Regions from separate parts of the Micromonospora sp. DT4 genome, predicted to be linked through region 2. Evidence: riboswitches for the same ligand, from Rfam matches in the RefSeq annotation. Region 2 holds a riboswitch; the other holds the start of a gene.
What was found. Region 2 has a riboswitch for cobalamin ahead of ACLQ24_RS09050 (ribonucleoside-diphosphate reductase subunit alpha). Riboswitches for the same ligand answer to the same signal wherever they lie in the genome.
Positions count from the first base shown of each region.

Region 1: another riboswitch for cobalamin. It lies ahead of ACLQ24_RS27100 (hypothetical protein); the one in region 2 lies ahead of ACLQ24_RS09050 (ribonucleoside-diphosphate reductase subunit alpha).

Region 1 covers NZ_JBNCKT010000160.1:353-4,859, reverse strand. Annotated here, with positions in the region: gene ACLQ24_RS27110 (LPXTG cell wall anchor domain-containing protein) at 1-135, opposite strand, end outside; gene ACLQ24_RS27105 (prenyltransferase/squalene oxidase repeat-containing protein) at 132-2,867, opposite strand; cobalamin riboswitch at 2,961-3,076, opposite strand; cobalamin riboswitch at 3,144-3,264, shown strand; partial or broken gene ACLQ24_RS27100 (hypothetical protein) at 3,367-4,507, shown strand, end outside.
Region 2 covers NZ_JBNCKT010000020.1:33,747-39,355, forward strand. Annotated here, with positions in the region: gene ACLQ24_RS09040 (hypothetical protein) at 1-1,083, shown strand, start outside; gene ACLQ24_RS09045 (histidine phosphatase family protein) at 1,291-1,512, opposite strand; cobalamin riboswitch at 1,704-1,918, shown strand; gene ACLQ24_RS09050 (ribonucleoside-diphosphate reductase subunit alpha) at 2,111-4,438, shown strand; gene ACLQ24_RS09055 (ribonucleotide-diphosphate reductase subunit beta) at 4,489-5,484, shown strand.

The sequences.
Region 1 (4,507 bases), on a different contig from region 2:
AGCGAGGATCACCCCGGACGAGGTGGTGCACTGCCCGATCGGCAGGGGCGCGGCCAGCGCCGGCGTGGGTGCCACCACCGGCACGGCGACGATCGTCAGGGCCGCGATCGACCGGAGCCACCGGCGCGCGGTCACGATCCACCGCCGGCGTCGGACACCGCGCGGCGACGGGCGGCGACCAGCAGCAGGACGCCGCCAACGACAAGCACCAGCGCCAGCAGGGCGATGGTCACGATGGACACGCCGGTGCGGGGCAGGTTGCCCCACGAGTGCCCGCCGGGGCTCGTCGTCGACGGGGTCGCCACGGGTGTCGCCGTCGGCGAGGACGGCTGGCTGGCGCTCGGCGTGGGCGTGGGTGAGCCGGACGGGTCCGGACCCGGCGTGTCGTGTACGTCCCGGGTCAGGGCGGCGAACGAGATGCCGGTGGCACCACCGACGACCTGGGTGGAGGCGCGGACGTCCGATCCCGCCTGACCGCCGGCAGCGACGGTGAACCCGCCGTCGTCGTTCTGCTGGGCGGCCAGGAACGCCAGCGCCTTGCCGATCTGACCCGCGTAGGTGGTGTCGCGCAGGGTGAGGCCCTGGATGGCGAGTGCGGTGGAGTTGGTGGAGTCGCCGGCCGCGCCGGGGAACCCGCCGTGCTCCTTCTGCGTCGAGGCGATCCAGGCCAGCGCCTTGTCGACGGCGGCGACCGCCGCCGGATCGTCAGTTAGCGCGGCCAGGGCCATCGCGGCCATCGCGGTGCTGTCGACGTCCCGGTCGGTGTCCGCCGCCGGGATGAGGCTGGGGAACGACCCGTCGGCTCGCTGTAGTCCCTTGAGGAACTCGACCGGCTTGGCGGCGGCCTCACCTTGTCGTGCGCGGAGCTGGGCGATGATGCCGAGCGACTGCCCGAAGACCGAGGTGGCGTACCGGTAGTTGCCCGCACCGGCGCAGCCGGTCTGCGCGTCGAGCTTGGTGCAGGTCACGTCGGCCAGCGCGGCGATCAGGTCGTTTCCGCCGAAGGACCGTGCGTCGTAGCCGGTGACCTGGGCCAGCACCGCGACCTTGCCGATCGCGCCGCCGACGGCATAGTCGGTGCCGACGCCCAACCACATGTCGACGGTGAAACCGCTGTCGCCGACCGCGCCGCCACCGCGCAGGAACTCGACGATCGCCCGCAGCTTCGCGTCGTCCCCACCGGTGGCGGCCAGGGCGTACGCGCCGTCGATGCTCAACCCGAAGTCGGGGAAGCCGGGAAACGACTCGTAGTACCGGCCGTCGATCAGGTTGCTCGGCGCGACAAGATAGGACACTCCCTTGGCCAGATCCGGCCGAGGCCCGGCCGGTGGTGGCCCGCCCAGGCGGTGGGTCAGCGCGGCGAGGTTCGTGCCGGCGAGCGCGAGCGCCGCCGCGGCGGTGGCGGCCAGGTCGGCGTCCGGGTTGCTCGGGTCGGGGCTGAGCCCGCCGCCGGTGGCGATCCGGCCGACCAGGAAGCCAGTGGCGGCGGCGGCCCGGTCGGTGTCGCCCAGCACGGCGAGGGCCTGAGCGGCGTGTCCGCTCGAGTAGGTGTCGGTCAACCCGGCTCCGGTGTAGGGCTGGTAACCGCCGTCGGTTTCCTGCGCCCCGGTCAGGAACGCCTTGGCCGAGCCCAGCGCCTCGTCCTGTCCGCCGAGGGCGTGCAGCGCGAGGACGGCCAGGGTCGTGGCGGCGATGTCCGGGTCGCAGAACTCCCCCGGGGCGAGCCACAGACCACCGAAGGCGCCGCCCGCGCACTGCTGCCCGGTCAGCCGGGCGACGGTCGCGGCCGGCGGGGTCACGCCGGCCCGCTCGAGCGCGAGCAGCGCGGTCGCGTGGGTCATCGGTCCGGTCGATCCGGCGAAGTCACCGGCGAAGTCACCGGCGGCGGCGCAGCCGGCGTCGACGTCGGTCGCGGCGCACACCCGGTCGGTGAGCGTGGCGATCAGGTCCCGGCCGCCGAACGCGCGCGGGTCGCCGCCGGTGATCGTGGCCAGCAGCGCGAGATTGGCGACGTTGGCGGTGTGCGGCGCGGCGGTGTCGCCGTTCGGGAAGATCGCGGCGTCGACATGTGCCCGCAGGTAGTCGACCATCTTCGTCAGAGTCTGGTCCTGCCCGCCGGTTGCGGCCAGGGCGGTGGCGACGGCGATGGTGCGGTAGTAGTCGACGAAGCCGTTGTCGACGTGGTCGCCGTCGGTGAGCTGCCCTACCAGGTAGGTGGCGACGGCCTTGACCTGGGCCTCGGTCGGCCGTGCCGGCTCGGTCGGCCCGTCCGTCGCAGTGGGCGTGGGGGTCGGTGTCGCCGACGGGGGCGGACCGCTCGCGCGTACCGACGCGGGGGTGAAGCTCGGTGCCCCGGTGGTGCCGCCGATGTCGGTGCCGCCGAAGACCCACGCTTCGACCTCACCCGGGCCGGGGCGCTGGGCCATGGCGCCGAGGGGGCTGTAGGTCCAGTGGTCCTGCCCGGCGGGGGCGATCCAGTAGGACCAGTAGGCCGACGCGGGCGGCGTCAACTGGCACGCCTCGTCGGCCGGCGTCGGGTATTCGGCACCGGTCTTGAAGGCGGGCGACCCGATGCGGCAGATGAAGCCGGGACCGTCGTGGGCGGTGCCGGTGGTGGTGAAGCCCGCCTCGTGCAGCAGGTCCAGGCCGGTGGTCGGGGTGGCGTCGCAGCCGCGCAACAGCGGCCCGCCCCACGCGCCGAAGTCGACCGCGACGATCGCGCCCTGGGTCGGGGTGCAGGAATCCAGCGGGTCGGCGAGCGCGGCGCGGGTCGGCACCACCAGCGCCACCGCGCCGAGCACCGCTGCGGCGACGGCCGCCAACCACGCCGCGGGAACACGCGACGTTCGACTGACCAGTGGGGACATGGCGACTCTCTCGGGGGTAGCGGCGCAGGCGCGGACGCGGACCCCGGGGACAAGTCCCGGAAACCTGGCTCCACGCCGTGTACCTCGACGGCGCTGCGGTGCACTATCCAGCCAGGTAATCCGACTCGTCCCGAGAACGGGACCTACGGCTGCGGGCCAGCGCCGGACTTTGACCGGCTTCCCCTGACTGCTGGATCGGGGCCATCGGACCACAAGGGCGACCACCCCGTCAACGCGAGGTCGTGTCATGTAGCTAACAGCGCGCGGTAAAGGCTTCCTCCCATACCGTGACCGCGTCATCGCGTGGGGGAACCCGGTGGGAATCCGGGGCTGACGCGCAACGGTGAGGACGGTCGCCGTCCCGAGCCCGACTACCCACGTGGTGACGCAGCACCTGCGGTATCCGTCCCACGCGTCCTGCGGCCGGCCGCCCCGCTCCCGCCGGCCCCTCCCGGGCTCTGGGTCGAGGCAGTCGTGCCCCGTACCCCAAGGAGACCCGATGTCCTCGCGCCTTTCCTCCACCAGTAGCCGGAGGCGTCTCGCGACAGTTCCCGCCGCCGCTCTGATCGCTTCGGTCGTCGCGGTCACGACCGGTGCCACGCCGGCCGCCGCGACCTCGACCGCCGCGCAGATCGCCACCGCCAGGACCAACGGTGTCGCCTATCTGCACACTCTGCAGGCCGCCGACGGCAGCTACGCCAGCGCTGGGCTGTCAAACGAGTGGGCGTTCAGCGCGTTCGCCCCCGCCGGCGTCGCGGCTGTGGACGTCTACCCCTCCGGCGACACGACCAAGAACGCCCGCACCGTCTACCGCAACCAACTCTCCGCCGCGTCCTGGCCGGGCACCTCCCCCGTCGTCACCGACTACGAGCGCGGCGTCCTGAACGCCTACGCCGCCGGCATCGACCCTGCCCGGGTCTCACCCGCCCGCAACCTGATCGCCGACACCATCGCCTACTGGCAGACCGGCTCGGCCGGCTACTATGGCCCGCCGGCGAACGTCAACGGCACCATCTTCGCCACCCTCGCCCTGGCCGGCGCGAAGACCCAGACCGGTGCCGCCCGCGTGCCGCAGGCACTGCTCGACCTCTCGATCACCCGGATCCGCAACAACCAGCACAACGACGGCGGCTGGACGTTCAGCCAGGCCGAGGGCAACCCCACGCAACTCGCCGCGGCCAGCGACATCGACATGACCGGCGCGGCCATGGCCGCCCTCTGCGCCGCCGGGGTACCCAACACCGACGCCGACGTCGTCCAGGCGAAGAACTTCCTCAAGGGCAAGCTCGTCAACGCCTCGGGTGCGTTCACCTCGATGTTCGGCGTCAACACCGACTCGAACGCGTGGGCCGTCTCCGGGCTCAACGCCTGTGGCATTCCGAGCCAGGGCTCCGACTTCACCACCACCGCCGGCAAGACCCCGATCGACTTCCTGCGCGCGCAGCAGCTCAGCGGCGGCGGGTTCAAGTACCTCACCACCAACACCACCCCATCGGCGTACGCCTCCATCGACGCTGTACGCGCCCTGGCCGGCGCGGGCTACACCGCCGCTCCCCCGACCCCGGTCACCGCCGGCGCGCCCACCTGGGTCGCGGCGAGCGGATTCACCGCCGGCACCGCCTCCCGGCTCGCCGTGATCA
Region 2 (5,609 bases):
TGGCCGACCCGGGCGTTGCGGCAGGTGACGCTCATCGACACCCCGGCGCTCACCGCGGTCGACGAGCTGGGGCACGCGCCGGTGCTGGATCGCGTCCTGGCCGACGCGGACGCGGTGTTGTTCCTGACCCGTGACGGCCGCGACAGCGACCTGCGGGTGGTGGAGTCCGGTCGGGACAGCGCCGTCGCGCAGGCCGCCCCGGTGAATGTGATCATGGTGTTGTCCCGGGCGGACGAGGTCGGCGGTGGCCGGGTCGACGGGTTGCTCACCGCCCGACAGCTGGCCCGCCGGCACCACCGCGATCCCCGGGTGGGCGCGCTGGCCGTCAACGTGGTGGCGTGCAGTGGGGCGATCGGCCTCGCGGGTCGGCTGCTCAGCGAGTCCGACTTCGCCGCCCTCGCGACGTTGGCCGGGGTTCCGCGCGCCGAGATGGAGGCCCACCTGCTCTCCGCCGACCGCTTCGTCCGTGGCGAGCTTCCGGTGCGCCTCGACCCCGAGGTGCGCGCGGGCCTGCTGGACCGGTTCGGTCTCTTCGGTATCCGGCTCGCGACGACCCTGGTGCGCGGCGGGTTCGACACCCGGGTGACGATGTCGGCCGAGTTGATCCGGCGCAGTGGGCTCACCGAGCTGCGCGAGTCGATGACCCGCTGTTTCGTCGATCGCCGCGACGCGCTCAAGGCGCGCTCGGCGCTGGCCGCGGTGGAGTCCCTGGTGCGAGCCGAGCCGGTCCGGGGCGCGGACGAGTTGGCCGGCGCGATCGAGCAGATCCTCGCGGGCGCGCACGAGTTCCGCGAGTTGCGCCTGCTGGTGTCGTTGCGCAATGCCCGTCTCGGATTCGACGCCGAGCTGGCCGCCGAGGCGCAGCGTCTGGTCGGGGGCGACGGGATATCCCTGGCCGCCCGGCTCGGTGTCGAGCACGAGGCGACCGCGCAGCGGCTCTGGGAGGTCGCCGCCGACGCCCAGTGGCGGTGGCGGGATCGGGCCGAGGATCCGCTGCTTCCGCTGACCCAGCGGCGCGGCGCGGAGGTGGTCGTGCGTAGCTGTGAGGGGATGCTGGCCGAGCTCGCCGCCGGCGGCCGCTGAGCGGCCGCGAGTCCACCCGGGACGCTTCGGGCGCGTTTCCCCCGATCGGCTGACCCTCGGCGGGTTGTGCATCGCGCGTCGGCGACGCCGGTGCGGACGGTCGATGCCGGTGTCGGGAGGCGGCCGTCGAGCCGATCCGCCGGAGCCTGGTCCGTCCTTGCCGCCCCGAATCTGGGGCAGCTCTACAGGAGCCGTGGTCGACCCTCGTCACCCGCTCACGGCAGACGGGGGCGCGCTCAGCCGGAGCTGCCATCGTCGGCCATGGGGCGGGCCGATGAGAACGGCCTCGCCCCCGTGCGGCGCGGCGTCCGGCGCGGTCAGCCACTCGCGCAGCGCGTCGGGCCGTGTCGCGGCGATCTCCTGAAGGGCCCGGCCGGTCCACTCGCCGTAGTCGCAGTCGGCCAGCGCCGCCTCCACGACGGGCGTCAGGCCGAGGGCGTACGCGGGCCTGCCGCAGGGCGGCGAAGAGCAGGCCGATCCCGGTCCACAGCACCGTCCGGGTGCCGAGCGAGGCGAGCCGGACCGTGACGAACGTGGGTGTGGTGCCGGTGCCGGTCAGTGGCGGACGCGACACGCCCGGGCCCGACATGTGGGGTGTGACAAACGTGGTCGGCCCTATATATGGTGTCGAGGCAGCTGGTTCGGCCACTCGTCGCGAGTGGTCGAGGCAAGAGGGAACCCGGTGTGAACCCGGGACTGCCCCGCAGCGGTGAGTGGGAACGACCGCCGTCATCAGCACTGGGCCACCGGCCTGGGAAGCGACGGCCAGTAGGTGACCGGGCAGGCCCGGTCGCGCCCGCGAGTCCGAAGACCTGCCAGCGCGCCGCGTACCCGAACTCCGGGTGCGCGGTGGTCCGAGGCCGCGTGGGACGGCCGACGCCTCCTGACGCACGCCGCGCGGCGTGGCGTCCGACGGTGTCTGCCTCCTCGTGTCCGAAGGCCGCGAAGCTCTCGAACTCGCGAGGAGCAAGTGGTGACAGTCACCGAGGTGGTCCCGGTCAGCGGCGACACCCCGCGGCGGATTCCGATGTGGGTCCGCAAACGCGACGGCGGCACCGAGGCCGTGGACGTACACACGATCGTCCGCTCGGTCGAGCGGTGGGCCGACAACCTGCCCGACGTCGACCCGCTGCGGGTGGCGACCCGCACGATCAGCGGCCTCTTCGACGGCGCGACAACCGCCGAGTTGGTCCGGCTGACCATCCAGACGGCAGCCGAGATGATCGGCACGGAGCCGCAGTACTCACGCCTCGCCGCCCGGCTGCTGGCGAGCGACGTCGCGCGGGAGGTCAGCCGGCAGGGCATCGCCTCGTTCAGCGCGGCGATCCGGGCCGGCCACGCCGAGGGCCTGATCGGTGACGACACCGCCGCGTTCGTCGCCGCGCACGCCCGCACGTTCGACGACGCCGTCGACGCCGACGGTGACCGCCGGTTCGAGTACTTCGGCCTGCGCACGGTCTACGACCGGTACCTGCTGCGCCACCCCAGGACCCGGCTGGTGCTGGAGACCCCGCAGTACTGGCTGCTGCGGGTGGCCTGCGGCCTGTCGCGGAGGCCCGACGAGGCGGTCGACTTCTACCGGCTGATGTCCAGCCTCGCCTATCTGCCCAGTTCACCGACGTTGTTCAACTCCGGCACCCGGCACACGCAGATGTCCTCGTGCTACCTCGTGGACTCGCCGCGCGACGAGCTGGACTCGATCTACGCGCGTTACGCCCAGGTCGCCAACCTGTCCAAGTTCGCCGGCGGCATCGGCATCGCGTACTCCCGGGTCCGGTCCCGGGGCGCGCTGATCCGCGGCACCAACGGGCAGTCCAACGGGATCGTGCCGTGGTTGCGCACACTGGACGCGAGCGTCGCGGCGGTCAACCAGGGCGGCCGACGAAAGGGCGCGGCGTGCGTCTACCTGGAGCCGTGGCACCCGGACATCGAGGAGTTCCTCCAGCTCCGGGCCAACACGGGCGAGGACGCCCGGCGTACCCACAACCTCAACCTGGCCAACTGGATCCCGGACGAGTTCATGCGCCGGGTCGAGGCGGACGAGATGTGGTCGCTGTTCGACCCCGACGAGGTGCCCGAACTGCCGGACCTGTGGGGGGAACGGTTCGATGCCGCGTACCGGGCAGCCGAGGCGCAGGGTCGCTACGTGCGGCAGATGCCGGCGCGTGAGCTGTACGGAAAGATGATGCGGACCCTGGCCCAGACCGGCAACGGCTGGATGACCTTCAAGGACGCGGCCAACCGGCTGTGCAACCAGACGGCCGAGCCGGGCAACGTGGTGCACCTCTCCAATCTCTGCACCGAGATCATCGAGGTGTCCAGCGACGCCGAGACCGCCGTGTGCAATCTCGGCTCGGTGAACGTCGCCGCCCACCTGACCGACCACGGCATCGACTGGGAACGGCTGCGCGCCACGGTCCGTACCGCCGTGACGTTCCTCGACCGGGTCATCGACATCAACTACTACCCGACTCCGCAGGCGGCGGCGAGCAACCCCCGCTGGCGGCCGGTCGGGCTCGGATTGATGGGGTTGCAGGACGTCTTCTTCGCGCTGCGGCTGCCGTTCGACGCGCCGGCCGCTCGGGAGCTGTCCACGCGGATCAGCGAGGAGCTGTACCTCACCGCGCTGGAGACCTCCGCCGACCTGGCCCGGCGGTTCGGCGCACACCCGGCGTTCGCGCAGACCCGGGCCGCGCGGGGGGACATGCAACCCGACCTGTGGGGCATCGAGGGTACGCAGACCGCGCGCTGGACCGCGCTGCGCCAGCAGGTGCGGGAGGACGGGCTGCGCAACTCGCTGCTGGTGGCAGTCGCGCCCACCGCGACGATCGCCTCGATCGCCGGCTGCTACGAGTGCGTCGAGCCGCAGGTGTCCAACCTGTTCAAGCGCGAGACGCTGTCGGGGGAGTTCCTCCAGGTCAACACCGCTCTCGTACGCGAGTTGAAGGCCCGTGGTCTGTGGACCGAGCAGATTCGCTCGGCGATCAAGCGGGCCGATGGCTCGGTGCAGTCCGTCGTGGAGCTGCCGGCCGACGTGCGGGAACTGTTCCGCACCGCGTGGGAGTTGCCGCAGCGCGCGTTGATCGACCTGGCCGCCGCCCGCGCGCCGTTCGTCGACCAGTCCCAGTCGTTGAACCTGTTCCTGGCCTCGCCCACCATCGGCAAGCTCTCCTCGATGTACCTGTACGCCTGGAAGACCGGCCTGAAGACGACCTACTACCTGCGGTCACGGCCGGCCACGCGCATCCAGCAGGCCACCGTCAGCGCGGTGACGCCCCTCGCTCCCGTCGCTGTCGACGCCGAGGCGCTGGCCTGCTCGCTGGAGAACCCGGAGTCCTGCGAGGCGTGCCAGTGACCGTCGCCGACACCACTACCGACAGCTCCACCGACGCGAGGACCACGCACATGCTGCTCGACCCCGGGATGGACCTGACTCTCCGTCCGATGCGCTATCCGCACTTCTTCGACCGGTTCCGGGACGCCATCCGCAACACGTGGACGGTGGAGGAGGTCGACCTGCACGCCGACCTCGCCGACCTGGACCGGCTGTCGCCGGCCGAGCGGCACCTGGTCAGCCGCCTCGTCGCGTTCTTCGCCACCGGCGACACGATCGTCGCGAACAACCTCGTGCTCAACCTGTACCAGCACGTCAACAGCCCCGAGGGCCGGCTCTACCTGTCGCGGCAGCTGTTCGAGGAGGCCGTACACGTCCAGTTCTACCTCAACCTGCTCGACACGTACGTGCCCGACGAGACCGAGCGGTTCGCGGCCTTCGCCGCCATCGAGAACATCCCGTCGATCCGTCGCAAGGCCGAGTTCTGCTTCCGGTGGATCGACTCCCTGCACGAGTTGCGGGAGCTGCGCACCCGCGACGACCGGCGGGCGTTCCTGCTCAACCTGATCTGCTTCGCCGCCTGCATCGAGGGGCTGTTCTTCTACGGCGCGTTCGCGTACGTCTACTTCCTGCGCTCGCGTGGTCTGCTGCACGGTCTGGCGTCCGGGACCAACTGGGTGTTCCGCGACGAGTCCATGCACATGGCGTTCGCGTTCGACGTCGTCGACGCCGTACGCGCCGAGGAGCCCGACCTGTTCGACGACGACCTCGTCGAACAGGTCAGCCGGATGCTCACCGAGGCCGTCGAGTGTGAGGTCCAGTTCGCCGAGGACCTGGTGGGTCAGGGCGTGCCCGGTCTCACCCTCGCGGACATGCGGGAGTACCTCCAGCACGTCGCCGACCGCCGTCTCGCCCAGCTCGGGATCGCACCGCACTACGGATCGGCCAATCCGTTCGCCTTCATGGAGTTGCAGGACGTGCAGGAGCTGTCCAACTTCTTCGAGCGGCGGGTGTCGGCGTACCAGGTCGGGGTGACCGGCACGGTCGCCTTCGACGACGACTTCTAGGACCCCCACCCCACCCCCGCCCCACCCCGTCGAGCATGAGGTTGTTGCTCCCTATCGGCGTTCGGGGGCATCAACTTCATGATCGACGTCGGCGGCGGACGGGGTGTGGGGGTGGGGTGGGGGTG